One region of the Streptomyces sp. NBC_00988 genome, then DNA from elsewhere that is predicted to be linked to it. Evidence: predicted binding sites of a transcription regulator. Region 1 holds the regulator's gene; the other holds the start of a gene.
The links. The regulator HrcA, encoded in region 1, represses chaperone genes, less so after heat shock. The targets are predictions, from matches to a motif close to TTNGCACTCNGNNNNNCNGAGTGCNAA.
Positions count from the first base shown of each region.

Region 2: the regulator HrcA is predicted to act here: its motif matches at 2,148-2,174, upstream of groL (chaperonin GroEL).

Region 1 covers NZ_CP108730.1:4,656,334-4,659,918, reverse strand. Annotated here, with positions in the region: gene OG496_RS21230 (DUF3097 domain-containing protein) at 1-578, opposite strand, end outside; gene OG496_RS21225 (MBL fold metallo-hydrolase) at 613-1,344, opposite strand; gene hrcA (heat-inducible transcriptional repressor HrcA) at 1,517-2,533, shown strand; gene dnaJ (molecular chaperone DnaJ) at 2,534-3,585, shown strand, end outside.
Region 2 covers NZ_CP108730.1:5,803,886-5,807,470, forward strand. Annotated here, with positions in the region: gene OG496_RS26375 (NADH:flavin oxidoreductase) at 1-108, opposite strand, end outside; gene groL (chaperonin GroEL) at 357-1,985, opposite strand; gene OG496_RS26385 (cold-shock protein) at 2,327-2,533, opposite strand; gene OG496_RS26390 (MoaD/ThiS family protein) at 2,965-3,240, opposite strand; gene thrC (threonine synthase) at 3,299-3,585, opposite strand, start outside.

The DNA.
Region 1 (3,585 bases):
TCGATGTACGGGTGGCCCACGACCAGCGCGTGTTCGCTGGTGACCGACTGGGCGATGCGCCACTCCTTGGTGCCGGGGAGCAGGTGGTCGACCAGGATGCCCAACCGCGCGTCCGGGCCGGGATCGAATTCCGCGACGATCGACGGGAGGTCGTCGACGCCCTCCAGGTACTCGACCACCACGCCCTCGATGCGCAGGTCGTCGCCCCACACCCGCTCGACGAGCTCGGCGTCGTGCCGGCCCTCCACGTAGATCCGCCCGGCGCGGGCCACACGCGCGCGTGCACCCGGGACGGCCACCGAACCGGAAGCCGTACGAGTGGGCCGGAGGGGACTTGATACGGGCCTGACCAGGGTGACGACCCTGCCCTCCAGGAGGAAGCCCCTCGGTTCCAGCGGGAACACCCGGTGTTTGCCGAAGCGGTCCTCCAGGGTGACCGTGCCGGCCTCGCAGCGGATCACCGCGCCGCAGAAACCGGTGCCCGGCTCCTCGACCACCAGGCCCGCCTCCGCGGGGACCTCGGGGGCCGGCTTGGGCTTCTTCCACGGCGGGGTCAGGTCGGCGGAGTACTGGCGCATTCGGATGACGATAGGAGAACCGGGGCGACCGTCGTCACGACACGCCGAAACGCGTTGCCAACGCGTCCCGTTGGGCTCGCACGAACCCCGCGTCCACCACCGCTCCGTGACCAGGCACGTACAGCGCGTCCTCCCCGCCCAGGGAGAGGAGCCGGTCGAGCGCCGCAGGCCAGAGACCCGGAACCGCGTCCGGGCCGGCCTGGGGTTCGCCGGACTCCTCGACCAGGTCGCCGCAGAACACGACCGGCGGGTCGCCCGGCACCACGACCGCGAGATCGTGGTCGGTGTGTCCCCGGCCGTGCACCAGCAGGACCTCCGGGCCGCCGTCCAGTTCCAGCCGCATCTGACCCTGACCCCACACGTACACGCATTCGCGAGGGTGCACGAAGACGTCCGCCGCGTTCTCCGCCGCCCGCGGGTCCAGCCCGTTGCGCACCGCGTCGGCCAGCAGCTCCTCGCCCCCGCGCTCGAACACCTCGCTCGCGCCCCCGCCCACGAAAACCGTCGCCCCCGCGAACACCGCCGCCCCGAAGACATGGTCGAAATGGAGGTGGGTGAGCGCGAGAAGCGGCACACGGCGCCCGGCGAGTGCCTGCGCCTGCCTGCGCAACCGTGCGCCCTCCGCCAGGCTCGACCCCGCGTCGATCAGCAGTGCCGAGTCCCCGCCGATCACCAGCCCGACCGTGCAGTCCCAGCCAGGCAGCCGGCACCGGCCCACCCCGGCGGCCAGCCGCTCCCACCCCGCCTCTTCCCAAGTCACCGTCATACGGCGACGCTAACGGTGAGGGCACCAGGGATTGACATCGCAGGACCGGCCTTGCCCGGGGTGTACCTCACGGCCGTACACTGGGCCGGGGAACGCTGGCACTCGCGCGCACAGAGTGCCAGGAAAGGGCAGCCCGGCAACAAAACGGCGACCAGAACTGGAGGTGTGCGCGATGCTCAGCGAACGCAGGCTTCAGGTGCTGCGCGCCATCGTCCAGGACTATGTCGGCACCGAGGAGCCGGTCGGGTCCAAGGCGCTCACCGAGCGGCACAGCCTCGGCGTCTCCCCGGCGACCGTGCGCAACGACATGGCGGCCCTGGAGGACGAGGGCTACATCGCCCAGCCGCACACCAGCGCCGGGCGGATTCCGACGGACAAGGGCTACCGGCTCTTCGTCGACAAGCTCGCCGGCGTCAAGCCGATGACCGGCCCCGAGCGCAAGGCGATCCAGAACTTCCTGGACGGTGCCGTGGACCTCGACGACGTCGTCGGCCGTACGGTACGGCTGCTCGCGCAGCTCACCCGGCAGGTCGCCGTCGTGCAGTACCCCTCGTTGACCCGCTCGACCGTCCGCCACGTGGAGCTGCTGTCGCTGGCCCCCGCGCGCGTGATGCTCGTGCTGATCACCGACACCGGGCGGGTCGAGCAGCGCATGGTCGACTGCCCGGCGCCCTTCGGGGAGAGCTCGCTCGCGGATCTGCGCGCGCGGCTCAACAGCCGGATCGCGGCCCGCCGCTTCGCGGACGTACCGCTGCTCGTGCAGGACCTGCCGGAGGCCTTCGAGGCCGAGGACCGCGGCACGGTCGCGACGGTGCTCTCCACCCTCCTGGAGACCCTCGTCGAGGAGACCGAGGAGCGATTGATGATCGGCGGCACCGCCAATCTCACCCGCTTCGGACATGACTTTCCCCTCACCATCCGCCCCATCCTGGAAGCCCTTGAGGAGCAGGTCGTCCTCCTCAAGTTGCTTGGTGAGGCGGGGGATTCGGGCATGACCGTACGGATCGGTCATGAGAACGCCTACGAGGGACTCAACTCCACGTCGGTGGTGTCGGTCGGCTACGGTTCGGGCGGCGAGGCAGTCGCCAAGCTAGGCGTGGTCGGACCGACCCGCATGGATTACCCGGGAACGATGGGAGCGGTACGCGCAGTGGCACGGTACGTCGGACAGATCCTGGCGGAGTCCTAAGTGGCCACGGACTACTACGCCGTTCTCGGCGTGCGTCGCGACGCGTCGCAGGATGAGATCAAGAAGGCCTTCCGTAGGCTCGCGCGCGAGCTGCACCCGGACGTGAATCCGGATCCGAAGACCCAGGAGCGCTTCAAGGAGATCAACGCCGCTTACGAGGTGCTCTCGGACCCGCAGAAGAAGCAGGTCTACGACCTCGGCGGCGACCCCCTCTCACAGGCGGGCGGCGCGGGCGCGGGCTTCGGAGCCGGTGGCTTCGGGAACTTCTCGGACATCATGGACGCGTTCTTCGGTACGGCGTCGCAGCGCGGACCGCGCTCGCGCACCCGCCGGGGCCAGGACGCGATGATCCGGCTGGAGATCGAGCTCGACGAGGCGGCCTTCGGCACCACGAAGGACATCCAGGTCGACACGGCCGTCGTCTGCAACACCTGCAACGGCGAGGGCGCGGCCCCCGGCACCTCCGCGCAGACCTGTGACATGTGTCGCGGTCGCGGTGAGGTCTCGCAGGTGACCCGGTCCTTCCTGGGCCAGGTCATGACGTCCCGCCCCTGCCCCCAGTGCCAGGGCTTCGGCACGGTCGTGCCGACGCCGTGCCCGGAGTGCGCCGGCGACGGCCGCGTCCGCTCGCGGCGCACGCTCACGGTCAAGATCCCGGCGGGTGTGGACAACGGCACGCGGATCCAGCTCGCGGGCGAGGGCGAGGTCGGCCCCGGCGGCGGCCCCGCCGGTGACCTGTACGTCGAGATCCACGAGCTGCCGCACGCGATGTTCCAGCGCCGCGGCGACGACCTGCACTGCACGGTCACGCTCCCGATGACGGCGGCGTCCCTCGGTACGAAGGTGCCGTTGGAGACGCTGGACGGCATGGAGGAGGTCGACATCCGACCGGGCACCCAGTCCGGCCAGTCGATCCCGCTGCACACCCGCGGCATCACACATCTGCGCGGCGGCGGCCGGGGCGACCTCATCGTCCACGTCGAGGTCACCACCCCGACCAAGCTGGACGTGGAGCAGGAACGTCTGCTCCGCGAACTGGCGAAGCTGCGCGG
Region 2 (3,585 bases), 1.1 Mb from region 1:
CCGGGTCATCGGCGCCATCACGATCCGGTTGGGGACGGTCAGGCCGTTGAGGGTGATCGGACGGCCGAGGATTTCGGCCGCTCGGGAGGCGGGGGCGGTCGTAGACACGTGTGGGGGCTCCTCGGGACACCAGGCACCGGATATCAGGTACCAGTCGGTATGTGCGTATGCATTGATCATGCGTCAACGACAACCTTCCGGCCAAGACCTTCATTCCGGCCGTCCCACACCGTGGCCTGTGATCCCGGACACCTGTGACTCCGAACACCGTGACCCCGGACACGCCCGAGGGCGGCACCCCCTGTCGGAACAGGAAGTACCGCCCTCGGTAAGACCGTTGATCAACCAGAGGTCGATCAGAAGTCCATGTCACCGCCCGGCATGCCGCCACCGGCGCCCGCGCCGGCACCGGCCTTCTCGGGCTTGTCGGCGATGACGGCCTCGGTGGTGAGGAAGAGCGCGGCGATGGACGCGGCGTTCTGCAGGGCAGAGCGCGTGACCTTCGCCGGGTCGATGATGCCCTCGGCGATCATGTCCACGTACTCACCGGTGGCGGCGTTGAGGCCGTGACCGATGGGCAGGTTGCGGACCTTCTCGACGACGACTCCGCCTTCGAGGCCACCGTTGACGGCGATCTGCTTCAGCGGGGCCTCCAGGGCCAGCTTCACGATCGCGGCACCCGTGGCCTCGTCACCTTCGAGCTCAAGCTTCTCGAAGACGTGGCCCGCCTGGATGAGCGCGACGCCGCCACCGGCGACGATGCCCTCCTCGACGGCCGCCTTCGCGTTGCGAACGGCGTCCTCGATGCGGTGCTTGCGCTCCTTGAGCTCGACCTCGGTGGCCGCGCCCGCCTTGATGACGGCGACGCCGCCGGCGAGCTTGGCGAGGCGCTCCTGGAGCTTCTCGCGGTCGTAGTCCGAGTCGCTGTTCTCGATCTCGGCGCGGATCTGGTTGACGCGACCGGCAACCTGGTCCGCCGAGCCCGAGCCGTCGACGATCGTCGTCTCGTCCTTGGTGATGACGACCTTGCGGGCGCGGCCGAGGAGATCCACGGTCGCGTTCTCCAGCTTGAGGCCGACCTCCTCGGAGATGACCTCGCCGCCCGTGAGGATGGCGATGTCGCCGAGCATGGCCTTGCGACGGTCACCGAAGCCCGGAGCCTTGACGGCGACGGACTTGAAGGTGCCGCGGATCTTGTTGACGACCAGCGTGGACAGGGCCTCGCCCTCGACGTCCTCGGCGATGATCAGCAGCGGCTTGCCCGACTGCATGACCTTCTCCAGGAGCGGGAGCAGGTCCTTGACGTTGGCGATCTTCGAGTTGGCGATCAGGATGTACGGGTCGTCGAGCGACGCCTCCATACGCTCCATGTCGGTGGCGAAGTACGCCGAGATGTAGCCCTTGTCGAAGCGCATACCCTCGGTGAGCTCCAGCTCCAGACCGAAGGTCTGGGACTCCTCGACGGTGATGACGCCTTCCTTGCCGACCTTGTCCATCGCCTCGGCGATGAGCTCGCCGATCTGGCTGTCGGCGGCGGAGATGGAGGCCGTAGAAGCGATCTGCTCCTTGGTCTCCACGTCCTTGGCCTGCTCCAGCAGGGCACCGGAGACGGCCTCGACGGCCTTCTCGATACCGCGCTTGAGGGCCATCGGGTTGGCGCCCGCGGCTACGTTGCGCAGGCCTTCCTTGACGAGAGCCTGGGCGAGCACGGTCGCGGTGGTCGTACCGTCGCCGGCGACGTCGTCCGTCTTCTTGGCGACTTCCTTGACCAGCTCGGCGCCGATCTTCTCGTACGGGTCCTCCAGCTCGATCTCCTTGGCGATGGAGACACCATCGTTGGTGATCGTGGGGGCGCCCCACTTCTTCTCAAGGACGACGTTGCGGCCCTTGGGGCCGAGGGTGACCTTGACGGCGTCGGCGAGCTGGTTCATACCGCGCTCAAGGCCTCGCCGCGCCTCCTCGTCGAACGCGATGATCTTGGCCATGTGAAGTGGTCCTCCCGGACTGGGGTGGATTGCTCCGGACCGCGCTGGCGCCCGCGACGGACGGCTCGCCTGCCCCGTGGCTCCTTGCGCCACCTGGCCTGCGGGCCTCACCGACCCGATCCTTCGTTATCACTCTCACCTTCAGAGTGCTAACGCCAATGATTAGCACTCGGCATGGTCGAGTGCAAGCGGCTCCCAGGTTCTGGGCCCCATCCTTCGCGGGGCGCGCGAGGTGCGCACGGGGCATGCCGAAGGGCCCGTACCCCAGGAGGTGACCCCCCAGGAGTACGAGCCCTTCGGTGAGGAACGAAGAACGTCGCTGCTGTTCGTCGGCGCGTGCTTCAGCCGGTCGCGAGCCGGACCATGTCCGCCTGCGGCCCCTTCTGACCCTGCGAGATCTCGAAATCGACCCGCTGACCCTCTTCCAGGGTGCGGTAGCCGTCCATCTGAATCGCGCTGTAGTGGACGAAAACATCCGCACCACCGTCGACCGCGATGAAGCCGTACCCCTTCTCCGCGTTGAACCATTTGACGGTGCCCTGAGCCATGCCTAACTCCCCTATTACTGGCCCTTGCACGGACCCGCACTTCGCGGATCCGGGTCAGACCTCACCCCCCACAGGATTGGGGGCGTGCGCCGGAACGCGTCGACCGCGGCCGAATGTATCCGTCCAACTGCCGTCTGCAACAGGTCAATCCGACGAGAATTCCGGGCAGGACCGGTCGGGAATATACGGAGAATTCGTCCGACGTCAGGGCAAGTCGGGCCCGATAAAGGGAACATAAGGCGCAAAAAGACTGCACACTTTGGCTACTTCTCATCGCACGCGGAGCGGGTACTCATATGCGTCCGGCATGCGGAGTGGAGCGGGTTCCCCAACTGTACCCCGCTCAACCCTACAGAATTGCCCCCTCCGCTTCTCTCACGGAGGGGGCAATTCGATGAACTCTTGGTAATCGGCGTTACCGAGGGTAATTATCAGCCGCCGGCGACGGCCGGAATGATCGACACCCCGGCCCCGTCCGGAGTGGCCGTCTCCAGCCCCTGCTCGAACCGCACGTCGTCGTCGTTCACGTACACGTTGACGAACCGCCGCAGCTTGCCCTGATCGTCGAGCACGCGGGCGGAGATCCCGGTGTGGTTCTTCTCCAGGTCGCTGATGACCTCGGCGAGGGTGGCACCTTCGGCGGTCACTTCGGCCTGACCGCCGGTGTAGGTGCGCAGGATGGTGGGGATGCGGACGGAAACGCTCATGCTGATGACCTCCCGGTCAGGTGTGGCTTGTGGCTTTTGGGGGCGCCGAGGAACGACGCTAGGACGCGAGTCCAGCTTCCCTGAAGGACTCAAGGCTGGGCCGGATCGTCGCGGTGAGCCCCGTACCGGCCACCGCGTCCAGCGTCTTGAGACCGTCACCCGTGTTGAGGACCACCGTCGTCAGGGTCGGGTCCAGCAACCCGTTCTCGATCAGCTTCTTCGCCACACCGACGGTCACCCCGCCCGCGGTCTCCGCGAAGATCCCCTCGGTCCGGGCAAGCAACTTGATCGCGTCGACGACCTGCTCATCGTTGACGTCCTCGACAGCCCCGCCCGTACGCCGAG